Regions from separate parts of the Pseudoalteromonas sp. 1CM17D genome, predicted to be linked through region 1. Evidence: predicted binding sites of a transcription regulator. Region 1 holds the regulator's gene; each other region holds the start of a gene.
The links. Region 1 encodes LexA, which represses DNA repair genes until DNA is damaged. Its sites were predicted from a motif close to TACTGTATNNNNATACAGTA; they were not measured.
Positions count from the first base shown of each region.

Region 1 (5,040 bases):
AAGCCTGAACAAATTTTAATCCGCAATGCTTAGTACACTCTATACTGATATAAAAAATAGCGAGGAGATGACTATGCTAGGTGCTTTTTCAATAAGTTTAACGGTTAAAGATATTAGAGCCTCAAAAGCGTTTTACGAAAAGTTGGGCTTTAGCGAGTTTGCAGGTGAGATAGAGCAAAACTGGCTAGTGATGAAAAACGGTGAGCATTTAATTGGCTTGTTCTCGGGTATGTTTGATAAAAACATGCTGACCTTCAATCCTGGCTGGGATCAAAACGCACAAACCGTTACAGAGTTTAAGGATGTTGATGCGCTTAGCGAATATTTTCAAAACGCTCATATCCAGGTTGAACCTGTGGGTGATAAAAGTTTTATTATTACCGACCCAGACGGCAACCCTATTTTGATTGACCAACACGTGTAAGTTTTTTTAGCCTAACGTTTTGTATTAATAAAATAATACCGCATAAACAAAATAGTACGCTGGTGGCTGCAAAACTGATGAGAAGCGGGTTGTTAAAATCTTCACGCTCGTCGTAATCCATTATGTGTAGCATCCAAAAAAAGTCGAATATGTGCCATAGTGTGCTGCGAACGGTGATAACTTTGCCGTTAATTGCATTTAAATACAGCGTAGTATTAAAGGTGTCGTTAAATTGTACTTGCCACACATTTGTTTTGTATCCCACCTCTCGAGTGCCTTGTTTTAAAAGCGTTGTGCTAATTGGCTTAGCATCGATGAGTAAATGCGCTTGTGCATTAGCGGTAATTTGTATTTTAGTCGGTGGCTGAAAAGGGCGGCCCGTTAAACCATTAAAGCTTTGCTGCTCGCCACTATTAATAACAGTAATAAGCGGGGTCGTTAAAAAGTGCTCAAACACTATTTGCGTGGGGTTAGGCACTTGCGCAGTAATATTATCGAGTGATGTGGGGTAATCTGCTTGAGTAAATGGGTTTGTAAGTGTGCGCTTAGCAAGGTGCTTACCGTGTACGTATTCAAGTGGTATCGCGCTCATTACTAAGCCGCCTAAAAGCCAAGCTAAAATTTGTAAGGCAAGTAAATAGCCTAGCCACTTATGTAGTTTTCGAGCGCGCTTAAATAGTTGTTTTTTCATTTTGTGCTTCTTATTATTTTTAGCGTTAGTGTATTACAGCAGCCCATGCTTTTACTGCGGCATTTTGTCGCAGTTATTCATAAGCTTACTCTAACTTTATAAAAATAATAAAAAGGAGCGATAAAAAATCAGTGAGGCTGTGTTTAATGCTCACGTAAGGCATTTATTAGCCCTTGTTTGCTCATTTTAGAGCGGCCACTAATGCCGAGCTCTTTAGCTTTATTGTACAGCTGCTTTTTAGTGCGCTGCTCATACTTTGAGGCTTTGCCGCCTTTGACAGCGGTTTTATGAGTATTGCTATTAGCAATGCGCGCGGCTTTTTGTTTGCTCATGCCTTCATCTCGCAGCGCATCGTACTGATCGTCGTTTTTAATTTGCGGGCCATGATCTACCATAATTGTCCTCCTGAAGCGGTTAATTACACAGTGTGTGTATAACTTTCATACATAATCGGTAAAATTAAGCGTAACTAGCCTAACCCGTTTTATAAGGCAAATTAGGTGCCAATGGCGCTTAAACAGGTATTTTCTATTAATAAAGCCATGTTTAGCGCTTTGTTGATTTGGTATAAAAGTAAAACTGCGTTAAAGTTTGCGATGAAACTATAAGAGGGTAAAAAGCAGACAATGTCGGAAATTCAATTTTTAAATGTAGATCTAGAGCTTGAGTCTAAACAAGATATTAGCGCCCTGGTGGCAGACTTAAAGAAAAACGCGATGGTTTTGCATTATGACAAAGACGAATATCGTCAATTGGCGCGTATTGAAGCCTCAGGTGATATAACCACGCCAGACAAAGCAATCAACCACTTATGTGAATTAATAGAGTCGTGTTCACGTAATGCGCTTAAGCAGTGGCTAAGCTGTTCGCGCAGAACGTTTGATATAGGCTTTGAGTCGGGCACGTCACCTAAGTGTTTTAACCAAGCTCTACATGCAGATACACTGCTACGCATATCTGCCATTGGCGCTGGTATGGAAATAACGATTTACCCTATCGAAAAGTAGCCATAGTTAATTATTTGCGCTCGACAACCGCTGCGGTCATTTTTGATACGCAGCAAAGCTCGCCGCGGCTATTGGTTATTTTTATTTCCCATACAGAACTGCGCTTACCAATATGAAATGCACGAGTAACGGCGGTTAAAGTGCCATTTCGAGAGGCCTTTAAGTGGCTGGCGCTAATTTCCTGTCCAACACAATAAAATTTTGTAAAGTCCACTACAAAGTTAGCGGCGTAGCTTGCTACGGTTTCGGCAAGTACCACATTTGCGCCACCATGTACCATACCAATAGGGTTATGATGCTCAGGAATAGCAGGCATGGTAGCCACTAGGTAATCATCTCCTATTTCGGTTATTTCTATGCCCATGGTTTTCATCAGCGTGCCTTGGCCGTTTATTCCCTCATCTAACTGTTTGCAAAGCTCTAATGTGATGGGTTGATGCCAAATACTCATAATTACTCCTTTATATTGAAAGCAAATTTATAGCATTTTAAATACTGAACGTCTGTAATTACCTAAAATTTATCCAGGTGCGGAGTATTTAGCTATTTTAAAGCACAATTTAAATTTGCGATTTTTATTTAACTGTATATACTCACAGTTAAATGTACTGTATGGAAAACCAGTTGTATGCGACCATTAACTAAACGCCAAGCTCAAATACTCGAACTAATAAAAGTTTTTATTAAAGACACTGGTATGCCTCCTACACGTGCCGAAATTGCGCAAACACTCGGTTTTAAAAGTGCCAATGCCGCAGAAGAGCACTTAAAAGCGCTTGCCAAAAAAGGTGTTATTAAAATGAAACCAGGCGCAAGCCGTGGTATTCAATTGGTTGAAGAAGAAGAGCCAGAGCAACTAGGGCTACCATTAATAGGTAGAGTTGCAGCGGGTTCGCCTATTTTGGCGCAAGAACATGTTGAGAGTCACTGTAAAATAGACCCACTTATGTTTAAACCAGCCGCCGACTTTTTACTGCGTGTTAACGGCATGAGTATGAAAGATATAGGTATTATGGATGGTGACTTACTTGCCGTACACCGTACTCAAACTGCAGAAAACGGCCAAGTTGTGGTTGCACGAGTAGATGAAGACGTAACCGTAAAACGCCTAGAAAAAGCAGGCCGAAAAGTATTATTACACGCTGAAAACGAAGAGTTTACGCCTATAGAGGTAGACCTTGAAAACGAATCTTTTAATATTGAAGGGTTAGCCGTTGGCGTAATAAGAAATGCCGACTGGATGTAATTTTTAACTATTTTTAAGTAATATCTATAAATGCGCACTTTTTAGTGTGCATTTTTGTTTTAAAAACAAACCTTCCACCATCTCAAAGCGCCCTAAAATTATTTAGGCTGTAAACTTTTTTTCACTCATACTTTTATCTTCCTAAGCGTGTTACATCCCTTAATTTTGCTCGTGTCTTGGCTGTTAAATAACAATTTAATACGCCGTCATTTAGTCAATCTTAAAATATCACTTGATTGTTTTTTATACTAAAACTTGCTTGTTGTACGTTTTTTAGCTAATCATTAATGTGCTGGACTAACAATAACTCACAGCTTTTTAGTTATGAGAACACACAATATACACAAACCTTTTGTTGTCCTAGCGATACCAATCAAAAATAAGATTGGTTAAAAAATAAAAATAACGAATTGGCGTTTAAGCCGTATGCCTCTTCGCTTTGCATTCGCAATAGCATCAAAGGAGCCGTCACATGGGTAAACTGACCTCTACCTTGTGGCTTGTGTTGATTATGTTCCCGCAGCAAGTGCTGGCTAATAGCCAATACAATATGCGCAAGGGCGTAACCGATATAAGTAATAATGTATATCAGCTACACATGACCATATTTTTAATATGTTGTGTGATTGGGGTGATAGTGTTCGCAATAATGTTTTGGGCACTGATTCATCACCGTAAATCTAAAGGGGCAGTTCCTGCCCAATTTCATGAAAGTACCAAAGTAGAAATTCTTTGGACTGCCATTCCGTTTGTTATTTTAATTGCCATGGCAATCCCTGCCACTAAAACCCTCATTGCGATGGAAGATGCCAGTAAGGCCGATTTAACCATTAAAATTACAGGGTCACAGTGGAAGTGGCATTATGAATACATGGGCGAAGACGTAGAGTTTTACTCTATTTTATCTACCCCTCAAGACGAAATAGCCAACCTTGCTAATAAAAACCCTAATTACTTACTTGAGGTTGATAAACCTTTAGTACTGCCAATTAATCAAAAGGTGCGTTTTTTAATGACCTCTGATGATGTTATTCACTCTTGGTGGGTACCCGATTTTGCCGTTAAAAAAGATGCCAATCCGGGGTTTATCAACGAAACGTGGACCAACATTAACGAAGAAGGTATTTACCGAGGACAGTGTGCAGAGCTGTGCGGTAAAGATCATGGCTTTATGCCCGTGGTTGTTGAAGCTAAATCGCAAGAGGACTTTAACGCATGGCTTGCAGATGCTAAGCAAGCTAAGCAAAAAGCCGCACTTGCTGATGCAGCATTGCTTGATACAACAATTCCTAAAGAAGAGCTAATGACACTAGGTGAGCAAGTGTATATGGCAAGTTGCGCTGCGTGTCATCAACCTACAGGTATGGGCTTACCGGGCGTATTTCCTGCGCTAAAAGGCAGCCCCATTGTTTTGGGTGATATAAAAGATCACATTGATGTAGTGATTCATGGCCGCCCAGGAACTGCAATGCAAGCATTTGCAAAGCAGCTCTCAATTAAACAACTTGCAGCGGTAATTACCTATAAACGTAATGCGTGGGGTAATGAAACGGGTGATGTCATCCAACCTAGTGAAATTCAGGCAGCACTTGATGCGGAGGCGAACTAATGAGTAGCATAGTAGAACAACCTAACGCCAATGACGCTCACCACGGCCATCACCCAGCCAAAG
Region 1 covers NZ_JALNTP010000007.1:77,388-82,427, reverse strand. Annotated here, with positions in the region: gene MSC25_RS13245 (VOC family protein) at 74-424, shown strand; gene MSC25_RS13240 (hypothetical protein) at 399-1,115, opposite strand; gene MSC25_RS13235 (Rho termination factor N-terminal domain-containing protein) at 1,259-1,513, opposite strand; gene MSC25_RS13230 (hypothetical protein) at 1,742-2,122, shown strand; gene MSC25_RS13225 (hotdog fold thioesterase) at 2,133-2,573, opposite strand; gene lexA (transcriptional repressor LexA) at 2,751-3,368, shown strand; gene coxB (cytochrome c oxidase subunit II) at 3,841-4,977, shown strand; gene ctaD (cytochrome c oxidase subunit I) at 4,977-5,040, shown strand, end outside.

Region 2 (5,040 bases), on a different contig from region 1:
ATACAAACGTGAAATCTAGTGGGTAAAAGAAGATTACTGCTTTTTTACCTTTAATTGTTTCATGAAGGTTATAGCTATCTACAATTTCACCATTACCTAGTACAGCTGCAGCGGTAAAGTCTGGTGCCTGGCGGCCTACTAATACACCCATTTTATTCTCCAAATATTTTGAGTTTGTTGTCGATTGCATACGCAATGCTGATACTTATATGGGCGCTAAAAATTAAAAAACAATAGCGCCAACACATAATTACGTGGCATTTTAAATTTAATAAGGAAAAAAGAACAATCGTATTTAGCGATGTGCACAATCGAAAATACCGAACAGATATTAAAACTTTATTACGACTATAAAAAAACCTGCATTTGCAGGTTTTAAAAATGGGTTAATCCATGATATCGGAAGGCATATCGCCTTTAATATTTTGCCAGATTTCACCGGTTTGATGGCCAAACTTACGCATCATTGAAATCGCGCCATCATGCTCACGGTTTTCAGCCAATACTGTTAGATCTTTATAAAATTGACGTGCTAACTGGCGAGTGCCTGCGTCTGAGAAATAATGACAACCAATTTTAAAGTAAAACCCTCTAAAACCGTTAAGTATAAGTACGTATATGCGGTTATTACCAGCGACAGCTAATTCGTGGTGTACTTTGTAATCGTAATCTGCAAAAGCTTGCGCAGTGTCTTCAAGTTCATCGCTTTTTGATAAAATTTCAATAACACGCTCAGGGTTAAGCTTTATCGCTGCACGGGTATAAATAGCACTAATATTAGTACGTGCAGATAATAACTGATCGGTCAACTCTGGCATTTTGTCTTCATCTAAGCGCGCCAGCGTTTCGAGTATGTTTAAACCCGATGTTTCCCAGAAGTTATTCACTCTGGTTGGCTTGCCGTGCTGAATAGTTAGCCAGCCATCGCGTGCTAAACGTTGCAGTACTTCACGTAAGGTTGTTCTGGTTACACCAATTAACTCAGAAAGCTCACGCTCTGCAGGTAGAATTGAACCTGGAGGGAAATCGCCGTTCCAGATAGATTCAACTATATACTCTTCAGCAAACCCTGCTGGGCTTTTAGCTTTAAAAATTCTCATTCAATTCCCACTCGAATTAATCACAACTCATCGTTTTATACGAATAACTGACAGATTGTACCAGATGAAATATAACTAACAAGTAAACTCGTTGATATAAGTGCCAACCAACTGCTGAAAATTTCGCAATAGTAAATAATAAAATTCAACATGCTTAAATTAGGCCTAATTCGCTAAATAAATTAACCCTATTCATAGTAGGTACATTAATACCATTGCTGTTTTTGCTTCACCATTACATTACTACAATAATTCCCGTGTGCGGCAGCAAGTACATTCAAAATATTGCATACAGCAGAGCCTATTAACTGTAACGTTTAATCAAGTCTTTTTAGCGTACCAATCTTATATTACATGTTTACTTAGCAAAAAAGCTTAACCTTTCCCTAAATAGGATTGGCCATAACCGCTTATTAATTTCATCTTAAAAAAAGCCACTTCGGTAGCTTTTTTACCCTTTTTGTTGCTCGTTACTTTATCCTAGTACATAATTCAACGTCTTATTTCAATGCGGATTTTTTATGAACTGGCTAGCACAACTCCCTACTCAACGTACTCCATGGCTACTATTTACAGGCATTGTATTTTTATTAGAAGTCACCGCACTGTTTTTTCAATACCAGATGGGCCTTGCTCCATGCATTATGTGTATTTACCAGCGAACTGCGGTATTAGGCTTATTAGGGGCAGGCATTATTGGCGCAACTAAACCACAAAGTAAATTAGTACGCGCTATCGCTTATTTAGTGTGGGGTGTATCAAGTGTGTGGGGTTACTTTATTGCACGTGAGCACATTGAAATGCAAACAACCACCGATCCCTTTGCGTTTAGCTGTGAGTTTGAGCCAAACTTTCCTTCATTTATGCCATTGCATGAATGGATCCCAAGCTTTTTTCAAGCCACAGGGGATTGCGGTAATATCGATTGGCAATTTGCGGGATTAAGTATGCCAGCATGGATGGAAATACTATTTGCGTTATTTACTATCACGCTTTTTGTACTTGTTACCACTCGCTTACTTACTAAAAAGACTATTTAATATGTTTACGTTTTTTACCAGTCAGCTGCCTGAACTAAAGCACCTTAAAGTGAGGCAGCGACAAGCCGTTGTTGCTATTGCGCTAAGTATGCTACCTGCCACCGATAGAGTGTTATTAAGAATAGTAAAGCTGATATTGCTCAGCCCATTGTTTTTGTTATTTACTGTTTTTAAAGGGTGGGAACTCATTCCCTTTTTAATTTTAGGTGGCCTGTTTTACCCGCTTTTAACCACCCCGATTGAAATAAACTTCGCTAAAAAATATTTAGCCAAAGCACTTGAGCAGTATTCACAGGGCGCTTAGCGCCCTGCCTATTATAAAGACACTTTTCCTTCTAGTTTAGCTACAAGCTTTTTACCTATTCCTTTTACGTTAGTTAAATCGCTCAGCTGGGAAAATTCACCATTTTCAACCCTGTAATCAACAATAGCCTGCGCTTTTTTCTTACCTATACCAGGCAACTTGGCCAGCATTTCTGAGTCGGCACTATTAATATTAATAACTGGCGCTTGCGGCATTTCAACCATAGGCTTATCTTCAACAGGGTTAGCGTGGGTAAACGCGCTAAAGCTTAAAAAGCTAATAATAAGTAGCGTTAATAGATTTTTCATTTGTTATTCCTTATTTTTGTTTATACCAAAGCGTTATAGTTAAACGGCTAATTTGGCTTTAAACATGTGCTTAATTTTTATTTGAGGAAATAATGTTAAATAAGGAGCAACGCGCATCACTTATATTATTTCCAGTGCATAATCACCTAAATCCGAAAACCTAAAATGCAGCTGGTACAACAAGTGATTGCTTAACTAAAGTAAAGTTACGCTTTTTTGTCAAATTGATGACAAGCTAAAAATGCACCGAATGCTTGCAATTTTACATACAAACATTTACTGTATATAAAAACAGTGACCTATGGGTCACTAACCACATTACCACGCAATCAAGCAGGAGAGATCATGGCTGTTGTTGTTAAATATGTTGTAGAACGAAACGGAGTTGAGCGAATGACGTTTACTACTAAAAAAGAAGCGGATGCCTATGACAAAATGCTCGATATAGCAGAATCGCTTGAAGTAATGCTGGAAAAAGTAGATGTGCCACTGAGCGAGCAACAGGTTGAATCGCTTGCGCTTGAAATTGCAAAGAGTAAAGATGACTTCATGGCGGTGTTAAAAGGCGCAAAAGAGCCCACAACAAAAAGTACAGCTAAAGCTAAAAAAGCCGACAACGTAGCATCAATAAAAGATAACGATGAGCAACAAGCTAGCTAATTTGTGACTATTTTAAATAAAGGGCTGCTACTAAATAGCAACCCTTTTTTATTAATTTTGAACAGTTACAAATTTTTTCTGGCTTTTTAGACTGAAATTGATACATTAATCCGGTTAATAGCGAGTGTTTATGTGCCATGTCAGTATTTATTAAGTCTTTTTACCAAAAATTTTTCCCAGCCCGTCAGTTGCTTATTCGTCAAAATGGCGAAGTTAAGCATGTTGTTTTGGCGCCTTGGTTTCAGCTTTTTACAGTACTGCTTATTTTAGGCACTATTACTTGGGTCGGTATTTCTAGTTTTCGTGTTTATAGCCAAACAAATAAAATTACCGACATAGAACAAAGCCAAATTGATAAACAACAAGTGTGGCAAAAGCAGGTCCAAGAACAAAAAGCACTGCACGCTAAGCAATTAGAACAACTTGCTGTACTAGAGCAAAAGCAGGCACTTTTGCAAGGTATGATTGAATCCCTCCCCGCATCTATTAGTAAAGAGACAATAAAACTAGAAGAACAACTTGAATCGCCTGTTAATCAAGACAAAGGCGAGTTTCATGAACCACTTGTAGATGAAGAGCCGAAAAACAAACACGCCAGCCTTCTAACGCCAATCACTTTTGCCGCACGTTATGAGCGCTTAAATAAATACTACGAGCACAATTTTGCGCTTATTGATGCGCAAATTAATAAACGCCATGATGCAATTTTAGCGATGTTAAAAGGCGCAGGCTTAGAATCAGCCCTTGAACAACATTTAGCACTGGGCGCACAAACCAGTGCGCAAGGTGGCCCGTTAGATGTATTTGACGAAACTAAAATACCAGGGCAGTTTTTAGCCATTGTTGATAAGCTATTATTACTTAACAACCTTGAAAACTTTTTAACAGAGCTGCCTAACTCACTGCCCTTGCCTGCGGCTAAATACTATATTTCGAGCAACTTTGGGTTACGTAAAGATCCGATGAACAACCGCCGCGCTTTTCACAAAGGTGTTGATTTAGCCGGCTGGCATAAAACCGAAATTTTTGCCCCTGCTGATGCACGTGTATTGCGCGCTGGTAAAAATGGCGGCTATGGTAACTTTATCGAGCTAGAGCACAAAAATGGCTTGGTCACCCGTTTTGGCCACTTAAATAAAATTAAAGTGAAAAAAGGCCAAACAATTGCTAAAAATGAGGTAATTGGATTAATGGGCAGTACTGGCAGAAGTACCAGCACCCACTTACACTATGAAGTGTTACTCGATGGCAAACATGTCAATCCTCTAAAAATAACAAAGGCGCTTTCTCGTGTTCGGTAAAAAAAAGCAACCAAGTAGTCAAACTACGTTAAAAAGAGTAAATCATACCCCTTCTATTATTTCTGAAGATGTGCGCTTAACTGGCACACTTACCAGCCAAGGCGAAGTGCAGCTAGATGGCCGAATTGATGGCGATATAAAGGCAGAGCACTTGGTAATTGGCTCTACCGGCATTGTTGAAGGTGTGGTTGAAGCTAAAAGTGTCATTGTAAAAGGAAAAATTATTGGCTCACTAAACGCAAGTGAAGTGAATATTCAAAGCAGCGCTCACGTACATGGCGATGTTTTTCACGACACACTAAGTATTGATGCGGGAGCCATTATTGA
Region 2 covers NZ_JALNTP010000003.1:250,081-255,120, reverse strand. Annotated here, with positions in the region: gene MSC25_RS07660 (peroxiredoxin C) at 1-151, opposite strand, end outside; gene fadR (fatty acid metabolism transcriptional regulator FadR) at 387-1,100, opposite strand; gene dsbB (disulfide bond formation protein DsbB) at 1,622-2,140, shown strand; gene MSC25_RS07645 (DUF6170 family protein) at 2,142-2,444, shown strand; gene MSC25_RS07640 (ComEA family DNA-binding protein) at 2,456-2,752, opposite strand; gene MSC25_RS07635 (YebG family protein) at 3,098-3,412, shown strand; gene MSC25_RS07630 (M23 family metallopeptidase) at 3,550-4,713, shown strand; gene MSC25_RS07625 (polymer-forming cytoskeletal protein) at 4,703-5,040, shown strand, end outside.
Region 2: the regulator LexA is predicted to act here: its motif matches at 3,030-3,049, upstream of MSC25_RS07635 (YebG family protein).

Region 3 (5,040 bases), on a different contig from region 1:
GGTCGTCAAAGTTTACTTGCACACGCGATTGCGCGCCGCTGCCTTCGTAATTAAGCACAGTGCCAATACCAAATTTAGCGTGTAGTACACGTTGGCCTAAGTTAAAACCACTTTCTTCAAATACAGCATGGCTTACTGATGCGCTAAAACGTCCAGCAGCAGGCGGTCGTGATACCTGTGTTTTAATACGAATTTCTTCTACGCAATCTTCGGGTATTTCGCGTAAAAATCGCGATGGGCTATGGTACTTTTCTTGGCCGTATAAACGACGGCTTTCGGCATGGCTTATGTAAAGTTTGTCCATGGCACGGGTCATACCCACGTAACAAAGGCGGCGTTCTTCTTCCAAGCGCCCTGACTCTTCATTACTTTGCTGCGATGGGAACATGCCTTCTTCAACGCCTACCATAAACACAAGTGGAAACTCTAAGCCCTTAGCAGAGTGAAGAGTCATCATTTGCACAGCGTCTTCGTGTTCATCGGCTTGGCCTTCACCAGACTCAAGCGATGTATAAGCTAAAAAGCCTTGTAGTGGTGAGCTAAACTCTTCTTCTTCGGGGAGTTCATACTGATCGCAGGCACTGATAAGCTCTTCTAAGTTTTCTACGCGAGCTCGGCCTTTTTCACCTTTTTCAGCTTGGTACATAGCCATAAGGCCAGAGGTTTGAATAGCGTATTTGGCTTGCTCTTGCAGTGTAAGGTCACTAATTTTGTCTTCTATGTGCTCAACCAGCTCTACAAATTTAGATACTGCACCTGCCGCGCGGCCAGATAAATGCTGTTGTTCAACAATAGCTTTAGCTGCGTACCAAAGAGGCAGAGACTCAGCACGCGCACAGTCGCGTATATGGCTAAGTGTTTTATCGCCAATACCGCGCGCAGGGGTGTTAATTACACGCTCAAATGCGGCGTCGTCTTGGCGGTTTCCTACCAATCGTAAGTACGATAGCGCATCTTTAATTTCTTGACGCTCGAAGAATCGCATACCACCGTAAATACGGTATTTTAAGCCTTCTTGAAGCATGGCTTCCTCGAGTACACGAGATTGCGCGTTACTACGGTATAAAATAGCGGCGTCTTGCAATGCATTACCGGCATTTAACCAGCTGCGTAGCTTGCTGCTTACAAAGCGAGCTTCGTCTAGCTCGTTAAAGGCGGCATAAATTGATATAGGTTCGCCTTCGTTTCCATCGGTCCAAAGGCTTTTACCCATGCGCTCTGAATTATTTTTAATTAGCGCATTAGATGCTTTTAGAATGGTCGCGGTTGAGCGGTAGTTTTGCTCAAGACGAATAGTTTCGGCGTCAAAATCAGTTAAAAAGCGTTTAATGTTTTCTATTTTAGCGCCGCGCCAACCGTAAATACTTTGGTCATCGTCGCCTACAATCATAATGCTTTGTGTATCACCAGCAAGTAGCTTTAACCATGCGTATTGAATGGTATTGGTATCTTGGAACTCGTCTACCAGCATGTGGGCAAAGCGCTGCTGGTAATGGCGAAGTAGCGTAGGGTTATTTTTAAGTACTTCGTAGCTACGTAGCAGTATTTCTGCAAAATCGACTAAACCTGCACGGTCACACGCCTCTTGATAGGCGGCATATACACGCAGCATCATTTGCTCGTTTATATCGTAGGCTTGAATATCTTTAGGGCGCAGAGCTTCATCTTTTTTAGCGCTGATGTACCAGCCAAATTGTTTGGCGGGCCACTTTTTGTCATCAATATTCATTGATTTTAATAAGCGCTTGATCATTCTAAGTTGATCGTCAGAGTCTAAAATTTGAAAGGCTTCTGGTAGGTTTGCTTCTCGATGGTGAGCGCGCAAAATACGGTGTGATAAACCATGGAATGTACCAATCCACATGCCACCGACAGGGGCTTTTAAGGTTTCTTCAACACGGGTGCGCATTTCTTTAGCGGCTTTATTGGTAAAAGTAACTGCAAAAATACTATAGGCTGATGCTTGCTCAACCTGCATTAACCACGCGATACGATGAACTAAAACACGTGTTTTACCCGAACCAGCACCTGCTAATACCAGCATGTTTTGTAGTGGGGCTGCAACGGCATCGCGTTGTTTGTCATTTAAGCCATCGAGTAATTCAGAAACGTCCATCGTTACGCCTTTTCAATCAATAATGAGGGCAGTATAACAGGTGTTTTTGTTAGGCTAAATAAAATACTGTTTTTATGAACAGCTATTCTAAAAATACTTGTAAAACTAATCCCTTAGTCGCTTTTGTGTACTCTTAAGTAACGATAATTAATAATAAAAATAATCAAATTGACCTATATTTAGTAAAAAATACTAAAGCAGTTATTTAGTAGTAATTTAACTATTTGATTTTTAAGCTTTAATAAATTGGCATAAAGTGTGATAGTAAGTAAATAACTAAAACTTAAAATTAATTAACTACAGAGGTGAGTATGGCTGATCAAGGTTCTGGCGGTAATGTTATTGCAGCGTTGTGTAATATATTTTTTCCTGGTTTAGGGCAATTGGTACAAGGGCGAATTTTAGCCGCTATCTTTTTTGCGCTAGCTATTATAATTAGTTACGCACTTATTTATGTATTAGTAGGCTTCGTACTCGTGCCTATTATTTATTTATGGTCGATTATAGATGCTGCACGTTTTAGATCGCGAAGTTAGCTTTTATGTCACCTATTTAATAGCGCCCATTGGCGCTATTTTGCGTTTTAGGGTCGGTGTTTAAGGCTATTTATGGGTATAATTAGTGCATTAGCGTTTTAAAAGTAAAAATTATGGAATATCAATTTATACGTGACCCTATTAGTGGGCTGCGCATTAAAATAAGCAGCGAGCATGCCCTAATTGGCCGCTGGTTAAACGAAGAAATTGGCAAAGAAAAAGTCGCGATGGTACAAGCACTTATTAGCTCGGTAAAAACAAGTTACGAGCCAATAACGTTAAAAGGCCAAGAGATAGACTTAATACTCTCTAAAGACGAAGCCTTATTTGAAGCCCATGCTCTACACCAAGACAGCGAAGATTTAGTCGCCTATCAAGATGATGACTTAATGCTTGAAGAAAATGGCCTAGTGAGTGGTTGTGGCTTTGAAGATTTTATAGATTTAATAGAGTCGTGGGCTGAGTTTAGTGGCTCGCGTTAAATGTTTAAAAGGCCAACCTAGTTGGCCTTTTTTGTAATATCAATTGTGTTAAGTTATTAGGCATTTATAGCGCTCTATTTAGCACCCTAGAATGGTTAAATATTTAAGTCGATTGGTATATATCTACAAATTATTGATTTTCTATTGATTTAACGCCAGCTAATAATAGCTCCTCTGTTAAACGTACTTTGTAATTAGGGTTTGCGTACTGAAAATACACAACGCCGCTTTTATCAATTACAAATACAGCCGGTACAGGTAAGGCGACGTTTACCTTACCTTGGGCATCAACAAAGTTAACACCGCGCTTATTGCGATAGATAGCAGCTGTTTTATCATCTAAAAAATAAGCTAAACCTAAGGCCTTTGTTAGGGTTAGGCTATCATCTGAAAGCAGTAAATAATTTGGCGAACTTATTTTACTTTGGGCTAGTTTTTCTGGACTATCTGGCGATACTGCAATAATTTGCGCATTTAAATTAGCGAGTTGCTGCTCAATTTTTTGTATATCAGCCAGTTGCTTTGAGCAATAAGGACACCAACCACCGCGGTAAATAATAAGTACCGTTGTTTTTTCAGCAAAGCGCTTTTGTAACTCTACATTATTACCATGTTGATCTTTGAGCGTTATATTAGGCACGCTTAAGCCCGGTAATAATGGTGATACTTGCTCGGGGGCTGTAGCAATTCCTTCTGTACTTGCTTGCGCATTCGTTACTAAAAAAGCAGCCATTACAATAGTCGCCAAGGTATGCAGTAACACTTTACTCATCATTATTTCCTGCCCTGTTTTTATGTGCTGTTTATAATAGATCAAAAATGCACTTTTTATTATTTGCCTGTATCATAAGCGTAATTTAAAAGCTCAAGTGGAAACAATATGTCAGCCAACTTAAATAAGCTAGTAGTAATGCTAGAAATGCAAAATGCCATGAACACTAAAGTTCATGCTCAATGGTTTAGCCAAGGCTTTGAGTGGTACAGAGCCATTTGGGTAGAGTGTGCAGAGATGCTAGATCATTACGGTTGGAAGTGGTGGAAAAAACAAACCCCAGACACCGAGCAAGTCATTCTAGAATTGGTTGATATATTTCATTTTGGTTTGTCGTTAAAAATTGACGGAACAACCTCTTACGAAGAGTTAGCTAAGCAGCTAGAACAAGAACTTAGCGCACCACAGGCCGCAGATGACTTTAAACAAACTCTTGAAATATTAGCAGCTTCAGCAGTTGCAAATAAAACCTTTAACGCGGCCGCGTTTGCAGGGTGTATGGCGCAAATAGGGATGGATATTGACGATTTATACCGCGGTTACGTAGGTAAAAACACGTTAAACTTTTTCCGCCAAGATCATGGCTACAAAGATGGCAGCTACATCAAAGTATGGAATGGCCAAGAAGATAACGAGCATTTAGTCGAAGTCGTTAAAAGCCTTGATACCGAACATGCCGACTTTGCAAAGTTAGTATATCAAGGCCTAGTGGCGCGTTACCCGCAACAATAATCTAGCTGCTAGATTATGTTTCTGTAGTCGGTTACGTTTAAGTAATCGGCTATTACATTATGTGGTTGCTGGCTATCTGGGTTGGCCACCGCAAGTAAATGTTCAATGCCGTATTCTCGGGCAGCATTTAAAACTGGCACACTATCATCAACAAACAAAGTGCGCTGCTTATTAAACCCTAAGTCTTTTTGTACTTGATGCCATAAACTTTGCTGCTCTTTACTCACTCCGTATTGATGAGTAGACACCACGCCATCTAAATAATTATCTATCGCGGTATGTTCAAATTTAAGCATGACGTTTTCAGGGTGGGCGTTAGTTAAAAGAATTAGCTCTTTACCTGCTTTTTTTAACTCTGTTAAAAAGTGGGGCACATCTTCGCGTACTTTTATTAAGTGCTGG
Region 3 covers NZ_JALNTP010000004.1:337,006-342,045, reverse strand. Annotated here, with positions in the region: gene uvrD (DNA helicase II) at 1-2,116, opposite strand, end outside; gene MSC25_RS10280 (hypothetical protein) at 2,428-2,652, shown strand; gene MSC25_RS10275 (YacL family protein) at 2,766-3,134, shown strand; gene MSC25_RS10270 (peroxiredoxin-like family protein) at 3,265-3,909, opposite strand; gene MSC25_RS10265 (dUTP diphosphatase) at 4,015-4,638, shown strand; gene yrfG (GMP/IMP nucleotidase) at 4,647-5,040, opposite strand, start outside.
Region 3: the regulator LexA is predicted to act here: its motif matches at 2,181-2,200, upstream of uvrD (DNA helicase II).